DNA from 2 places in the Mesorhizobium erdmanii genome. Region 1 is predicted to be linked to the other one. Evidence: predicted binding sites of a transcription regulator. Region 1 holds the regulator's gene; the other holds the start of a gene.

Region 1 (4,157 bases):
CACATCGGGGATGGTTGCCTTGCCGGCGAGATCGGGGCGCGCGTCCTTGTGGCGCGGGTCCTCATTGTTGCCGATATAATACCAGGGCCAGCCGTAGAAGGCGCCTTCCTTGACTGAGGTGGCGTATTCGAAGGGCACATTGTCGCCGAGCGCGTCGCGCTCGTTGACGACGCACCATAGCGCCCCGGTCGCCGGCTGGATGGTCATGCCCGAACAGTTGCGCAGGCCGGTGGCGACGATGCGGCCGTTCTTGCCGTCCGGGTCGAAGGCCTGCACGTCGGCGCGGCCGTTCTCGGAGCCCCAAGCAGCACCCAGCGGCTTCGCCTTCACCCATGCTTCGAGGCCGCCCTTCGGCGCCTTGCCCATGTCCTCGGCGGCATTCGAGCCGGAGCCGACGGACAGATAGAGCGTCTTGCCGTCAGGCGAAAAGACGATGTCGCGCGTCCAGTGATGGTTCGAGGGAATGTTGTCGACGATGGTTTGGGGTTCGCCCGATGCCTTCAACGCGCCATTGCGGTAGGCGAAGCGCACGATGCTGTCGCTGTTGGCGACATAGACCCATTGCGGGTCGTTGCCTGGGGGATAGAAGGCAATGCCATAGGGCTGGTTGAGATTGCCGGCGAAAATACCTTGCTCGCTAGGCTTGGCGCTGCCCTTGGCCAGGCGGTAGACGCGGATCTGGTTGGCTTCGCTATCGGCGACGAACAGGTCGCCGTTGGGTGCTACGCGCACGACGCGCGGATTGTCGATGCCGGACGCGACCAGCTCGGCCGAAAAGCCAGGCGGCAATTGCGGCTTCGCGTCTGCCGGCATGTCGGCAACGCCGGCGCTGTTCGAGGCCGATTTGGTGACAAAAGGCCTTGGCAGGTCTTCCGGCCTGATCAGCCGGCGCACCCCAGGTTTGTCGGCGCGCCAGTCGCCGAAAGCGGCCGCGCCCTTCAGCACCGGCTGGTCCGCCTGCTGGGCGAATGCCGCCGAGGTGACAAAGAGTGCGGGAAGCACCAGCCCGGCCAATCGGATCATCTAGTCCTCCATCTGGTCGCGAAGGAAACCAACGGCCGGCTCGTCCCCTGGTTCCGCCACGCACGATGAGCTGGAAGCGAAGTCCGGTCCCGGCCTATGTTCCGGCGGCGTAGAAATCGTCGTCGAGGCGTTTTTCCAGTGCGACGAGATCGGCCGGCAACGGCAGGCCCATGGCGCGCATTTCCCGCAGCTTTTCGCGCAGCTGTTCCTGAATCTCGTGCTGGTCTTCCGGCTGGTTGACCATCTCCTCGAGCAGCAGGCTGATCCGGGCCTTGAATTCTTCGAGCGCCATTCTTTTTCTCCTCGGTAGCCTGTTCTTCGGAAGCGCAGTAGGCCGCCGTTTGCAGGCAGCATCGCCTGAATATCAATACACCTAGCGAAGCATGCGCGATATCAGCTGCGCGGTGTAGTCGACCATCGGCACGATGCGGGCGTAGTTGAGCCGGGTCGGGCCGATGACGCCGAGCGCGCCGACGACGCGGGCATCCTTGTCGCGATAGGGCGCCACCACCAGCGACGAGCCCGACAGCGAAAACAGCTTGTTTTCCGAGCCGATGAAGATGCGCACGCCCGACCCCTGCTCGGCGAGGTCAAGCAGCTGGATCAGCCCGTCCTGCGTTTCCATGTCCTCGAACAGATGCCGCAGCAGTTCGATGTCGGCCTGGGCGGTGACGTTTTCGAGCAGGTTGGCGCGGCCGCGCACGATCAGCCGCGCCGGCAGGCCGCTTTCGGCACCCGCCCACACGGCCAGTCCCTTCTCGACGAGGTCCTGCGACAGCGTGTCCAGCGCCGCTCTCGTCTCTTCCTTGATGCGCGCGATCTCGGTGCGCGCCTCGGCCAGCGTGCGGCCGCGAATATGGGCGTTGAGGAAATTCGAGGCCTCGTGCAGTTGCGACACGGTGATGCCGGCGGGCAGCTCGACGACGCGGTTCTCGACGTCGCCATTCTGCGACACCAGCACGGCCAGCGCCTTTGTCGGCTCAAGCTGGATGAATTCGATATGCTTCAGCGCCACCTCGTTCTTGGCGGCCAGCACCAGGCCGGCGCCGCGCGACATACCCGATAGCATCTGGCTGGCCTCGGTCAGCATGTGCTCCAGCGTCGCGCCCGAGCCGGAGGCCCGCACCTGCGCCTCGATGGTGCGGCGCTCTTCATCCGAGAGATCGCCGAGTTCCATGAAGGCATCGACGAAGAAGCGCAGCCCGGCCTGCGTCGGCAGCCGGCCGGCCGAGATGTGCGGCGCGTAGATCAGCCCGAGGTGCTCGAGGTCGCTCATCACATTGCGGATGGTGGCCGGCGACAGCGAGGAAGGCAGGATGCGCGACAGGCTGCGAGACCCCACCGGCTCGCCATCCCTGAGATAGGAATCGACGATGCGCCGGAAGATGTCGCGTGAGCGCATATCCAGCGATTGAAGAGCGGGCGACAACAAACTGGGTTCGGCGACTGCTTTGGTCATGCGGCCAAAAACCTCCAGCCCAAGGATATAGACACACACTAGGCCCGCGCAACCCGGTGCCGCGCTTGCGGTCACCGGTGCCGCGTCGCGGCCGTCAGGCCATTTTCCTTTGCGCCATGCGCTTCGTGGGGCTACAAGCCGGCCACGATTCCGAAAAATGACTGGAAAGAAGCCTGAATGCGCCCCTCCAAACGCCAATTCGACGAAATGCGTGCCATCTCCTTCGAGCGCGGCGTCTCCAAGCATGCCGAAGGCTCGTGCCTGGTGAAGTTCGGCGACACCCATGTCCTGTGCACCGCGAGCCTGGAGGAGAAGGTGCCCGGCTGGATGCGCAATTCCGGCAAGGGCTGGGTGACGGCCGAATATGGCATGCTGCCGCGCTCGACCGGCGAGCGCATGCGCCGCGAGGCCTCCGCCGGCAAGCAGGGCGGCCGCACGCTGGAAATCCAGCGCCTCATCGGCCGCTCGCTGCGTGCCGTGGTCGACCTGCAGGCGCTGGGCGAGCAGCAGATCACCGTCGATTGCGATGTCATCCAGGCCGATGGCGGCACCCGTACCGCCTCGATCACCGGCGGCTGGGTGGCGCTGCATGACTGCCTGCGCTGGATGGAAGCGCGGCAGATGGCCAGTGTTTCGAAAGTGCTGAAGGACCATGTCGCGGCGATTTCCTGCGGCATCCATGATGGCCAGCCGGTCATCGACCTCGATTATCTCGAGGATTCCTCGGCCGGCACCGACGCCAATTTCGTCATGACCGGCAAGGGCGGCATCGTCGAGATCCAGGGCACCGCCGAGGGCGAGCCTTTTTCAGAAGCGCAGTTCGCGGAATTGATGGGCCTCGCCAAGAAAGGCATTTCGCGGCTGGTCAGCCTGCAGCAGATGGCGGTGGCGTAATTTCGAAATGCCGAGCTTGAGCGCCCCCCTCTGTCCTGCCGGACATCTCCCCCACAAGGGGGGAGATTGGCAGTTTTGGCGCCCCGCTCAATCCCGCAACGCAAATGATTGGCGAAAGCCTCGATGGCCGCTGATCTCCCCCCTTGTGGGGGAGATGCCCGGCAGGGCAGAGGGGGGCGCCTCGTGATACCCTCCGCTATTCTGGAATCCGCTCTCTACGTCACCGATCTGGTGGTCGCCGAAGCCTTCTACACCGACATCCTCGGCCTCACCCTCCTCGGCAAGGTCGAAGGCCGCCACCTGTTCTTCCGCTGCGGGCAGGGCGTGCTGCTCATCTTCAACGCCGAGGCAACCAAAATACCACCGGCGCCCGATGCCCGGCTGAAAGTGCCGCCGCATGGCACGGTCGGCGAGGGGCATCTCTGCTTTGCGGCGACCGCCGACGAGCTCGCCGGCTGGAAGGCGCATCTCGTAGCGAAGAAGATCGCCATCGAAAGCGAATTCGAATGGCCGCAAGGCGGCCGTTCGCTCTATATACGCGACCCCTCGGGCAATTCGATCGAGTTCGCCGAGCCGAGAATCTGGGGCCTTTGATGCATACTCTCGATGGCAAGAAGATCGTCGTCGCCAGCCACAATGCTGGCAAGCTGCGCGAATTCGCGGATTTGATGGGACCGTTCGGCTTTGAGGCGAAATCGGCCAAGGACTATGGCCTGTCCGAGCCGGACGAAACCGGCACCACTTTCGAGGAAAACGCCTACATCAAGGCATTTGCCGCTGC
Region 2 (4,157 bases), 2.8 Mb from region 1:
GCCCCGCGCCATATTCGGTCACCAGGGCGGCCATGCCGATTAGGACCGGCATCACTAAAGCCGAGATGATCAGCACGTTGCCGTCGCGGCTCCGCAAAAATCGCCGGAAAAACTGCATCGATGGTTACCTGACACTCCGCACGCCGGAGCAACATCGCCTCGCTCCCATCCTTTAGTAATCATGAATGTGTTAAAAAATATTGTCCGACAAATTTCGCGGCGTCGCCAAGGTGCAACCGAAGCTACTGATTTTGCAGGGAAATTGCACAGGAAACGAACATTCCTACGAAGGCGGGATCTCAGTGCGATTTGATAGCGCGGATCGTGAAAAAGGCGCCGTCGTTTCAGGAATGCCGGCGAAGGGAGTCTCCACCATGGCTCGCTCTCTGTAATGGCCAACGAAAAAGGGCGGCATCGCTGCCGCCCTTTCCGTACCTGAAGGCTGCTGGAAGCTGGATTAGAAATCCATGCCGCCCATGCCGCCCATGCCGCCGCCGCCCATGCCGCCGGGCATGCCGCCGCCAGCCGACTCCTTCTTCGGAGCCTCCGCGATCATGGCTTCGGTCGTGACGAGCAGGCCGGCGACCGAGGCCGCGTCCTGGAGAGCCGTGCGCACGACCTTGACCGGGTCGACGATGCCCATGGCGATCATGTCGCCATATTCGCCCGACTGGGCGTTGTAGCCGAAGGTCGCGCCCTTGTTCTCAAGGATCTTGCCGGCAACGATCGAAGCTTCCGCACCGGCGTTTGCCGCGATCTGGCGGGCCGGAGCCTGCAGCGCGCGACGAACGATGTTGATGCCGGCAGCCTGGTCGGCATTGGCGCCGGTGGCCTTGATGTTGGCCGAAGCGCGCAGCAGGGCCACGCCACCGCCTGCAACGATGCCTTCTTCCACGGCCGCGCGGGTCGCGTTGAGGGCGTCATCGACGCGATCCTTCTTTTCCTTGACTTCGATTTCCGTCGCACCGCCGACGCGGATCACCGCAACGCCGCCTGCCAGCTTGGCGAGACGTTCCTGCAGCTTTTCCTTGTCGTAGTCCGACGTGGTCTCTTCGATCTGCTGCTTGATCTGGGCAACGCGGCCCTGGATCTCGGCCTTCTTGCCGGCGCCGTCGACGATGGTGGTGTTCTCCTTGGAGATCGACACCTTCTTGGCGCGGCCGAGCATGTTGAGGCCGACGTTTTCGAGCTTGATGCCGAGGTCTTCCGAGATGACCTGGCCACCGGTCAGGATGGCGATGTCTTCCAGCATGGCCTTGCGGCGATCACCGAAGCCCGGCGCCTTGACGGCGGCGATCTTCAGGCCACCACGCAGCTTGTTGACGACCAGCGTGGCCAGAGCCTCGCCTTCGACGTCTTCCGAGATGATGAGCAGCGGCTTCGATGTCTGCACGACGGCTTCGAGAACCGGCAGCATCGCCTGCAGGTTGGAGAGCTTCTTCTCGTGGAGCAGGATGTAGGCGTCCTCGAGATCGGCAACCATCTTGTCGGCGTTGGTGACGAAGTAGGGCGAGAGGTAGCCGCGGTCGAACTGCATGCCTTCGACGACTTCGAGTTCGGTCTCGGCGGTCTTGGCTTCCTCGACGGTGATGACGCCTTCGTTGCCGACCTTCTGCATCGCTTCCGCGATCATCTTGCCGACCGACTCGTCGCCATTGGCCGAGATCGTGCCGACCTGGGCAACTTCCTCGGAGGTCTTGATCTTCTTGGCAGCCTTGCCGAGAGCCGAGACGACTTCGGTGACGGCCAGATCGATGCCGCGCTTCAGGTCCATCGGGTTCATGCCGGCGGCAACCGCCTTGTGGCCTTCCTGAACGATCGACTGCGCCAGAACGGTCGCGGTCGTGGTGCCGTCGCCGGCGATGTCGTTGGTCTTCGAAGCAACTTCGCGGACCATCTGCGCGCCCATGTTCTCGAACTTGTCCTCAAGCTCGATTTCCTTGGCGACGGTGACGCCGTCCTTGGTGATGCGCGGGGCGCCGAACGACTTGTCGATGACGACGTTGCGGCCCTTGGGGCCGAGGGTCACCTTCACCGCGTCGGCGAGGATGTTGACGCCGCGCAGCATGCGCTCGCGGGCATCACGGGAGAATTTTACGTCTTTGGCAGCCATTTTTAAGCTCCTGGCAGGGGCTTGGGGTAAGCCCGAAATTCAGTTGACGGTGAGGCCGATAATCAGCCGATGATGCCCATGATGTCGGATTCCTTCATGATCAGAAGGTCTTCGCCATTGAGCTTGACTTCGGTGCCCGACCACTTGCCGAACAGGATGCGGTCGCCAGCCTTGACGTCCAGGGGCACCAGCTTGCCAGCTTCGTCGCGGGCGCCGGAGCCGACGGCGATGATTTCGCCTTCCTGCGGCTTTTCCTTCGCCGTATCCGGGATGATGATCCCGCCGGCGGTCTTGGATTCGGATTCGACCCGGCGAACGACCACGCGGTCATGAAGCGGGCGGAACTTCGACTTTGCCATTTTTTCTTCCTCGAATGAGAACGGTGAGAAACAGTTCCTCCGTCCGGCGAAGCCGGACAACCTACAACGTCCGGCGGCGCCGGAGCTGTGGTTAGCACTCACCAAGGACGAGTGCTAACGTGGCGCTGAAATAGGCCGCCGGCCTCAGAGAGTCAAGGTGCGAGAAGACTGCGATGCGCGCGAATTTTTTCTCCTGCCCCACGATTTCAGAAAACGTGGGTTGCGCCAGCCTCGGCTTGAACAGCGTCCTGCTATCTTCGGCGTCTTGGCGCCCTCAGCACCAACAGCGGGCATCGCTCGGCAAGTCCATAGCCCCCGGTTGAAGCGATGCGGACATCACCAAAGAAGGCTTCCGCCTCGCTCACCAGTGTAGGCGCCGGCGTGAAGCTGTAGATGGCCGGCGAGTTCCGATAGACATCGATGGTGCCGATGACGGGCAGGTCCCAGCCCGTGCGAGCCGAAAGCTCTTCGCGGTCAGGAAACAAAGCATCGAACCGTTCCGCGATCGTTCTGACCGGAATGGCATGGTCGGGCGCATCGCCCGTCGCGGTCATGGCGACGCGCCATTTGAGTTCGTGGAAGGTCGAGACACCGCCCGATAGCGCAAACGCCCGCACCTCCGCCGGATCGTCCGGTGTTTCCGGACCGGCAAAGAGACGCAGCCCCGCGCGGCCGTCGGTGCGCAGTACGCCGGCGATTGCCGCAAACAGTGCTTTACGCTCGGTTGAAAGGCCGAGCGCCGACAGGCAGCCGTCGCCGATCACCGCATCGACGCTTGTGTTTGGTATCGGCAAGTCGAGCCAGTGGCCGTTGATTGCCTTTCGCAACGCAGTGTCGCCTGGCCAGATACCGGCGATCATGGCGGACGATTCGTCGACGGCCGTCATGGTGGCCCCGAGACCGGCGAGTTCGGGCGTCACGCCAAGCAGAACGACGTGCGCGTTCGAAAGGTTGAGCTCACGCTCATAGGTCTCAACCGCTTCCGCCGGCGGCCTCAACGGTGGTCCGAGCAACTGCCAGTGCCCTCGAATGGCATTCCAATGGTCGGTCATCCACAGCCCCCAAGCCGGCATTGTATTAGAAGCTATAATCGAGGACGCTAATGAGACCAAGCGGGGGGCGCATGACACGCATCGCAGTTATTACTCATGAGTTCGACAGGTTCGAACGCTGGCGCGGCCCGCTATTTCGCCGCGGCAGTTCCTATATGCTTTTCGGTTTGCTGGAGGAATTGAAGCGACGCGGTCATTCCGTCCGCATCATCCCCGGCACGTCGGCAAAGCCGGAAGCCGATATCGCGGTGCTGCACGTCGATGCGACCGTGACGCCACCCGAATATGTCGAATACGCCCGCGCTTTTCCCTTCTGCCTGAACATCGGGGCTGCCGACATCTCCAAGCGACGCGTTAGTGGCGCTGTGATCGGCAAGGATGACGACTGGCAAGGGCCGGTCATCGTCAAGAGCAATCTCAACAATCTCGGGATGCGTGAGCAGGCGCTCAACCGGCGATCGCTGCGTGCCGGAAAGCCGAAGCCGTTTCCCGACGTCGAGACTATGGAAGGTTATAGCGTCTATGCATCTCTTTCAGATGTTGCGCCGGCGATCTTCGACCGCAGCGATCTCGTCGTCGAAAGATTCATTCCAGAGCCGGAGTCGGACGGCTTCGGCGCTCGCTTCTGGATAT

The links. The regulator HrcA, encoded in region 1, represses chaperone genes, less so after heat shock. The targets are predictions, from matches to a motif close to GTTAGCACTCNCNNNNNGNGAGTGCTAAC.
Region 2: groES (co-chaperone GroES) is a predicted target of HrcA. The motif match lies at 2,563-2,591, and genes of this name have one in related genera.

Annotation. Positions count from the first base shown of each region.
Region 1 is NZ_CP033361.1:832,888-837,044, reverse strand. It holds partial or broken gene EB233_RS03905 (PQQ-dependent sugar dehydrogenase) at 1-1,023, opposite strand, end outside; gene EB233_RS03900 (hypothetical protein) at 1,118-1,315, opposite strand; gene hrcA (heat-inducible transcriptional repressor HrcA) at 1,397-2,482, opposite strand; gene rph (ribonuclease PH) at 2,660-3,376, shown strand; gene EB233_RS03885 (VOC family protein) at 3,560-3,970, shown strand; gene rdgB (RdgB/HAM1 family non-canonical purine NTP pyrophosphatase) at 3,970-4,157, shown strand, end outside.
Region 2 is NZ_CP033361.1:4,651,480-4,655,636, reverse strand. It holds gene EB233_RS22680 (pilus assembly protein TadG-related protein) at 1-52, opposite strand, end outside; gene groL (chaperonin GroEL) at 458-2,113, opposite strand; gene groES (co-chaperone GroES) at 2,176-2,472, opposite strand; gene EB233_RS22665 (class I SAM-dependent methyltransferase) at 2,724-3,524, opposite strand; gene EB233_RS22660 (hypothetical protein) at 3,596-4,157, shown strand, end outside.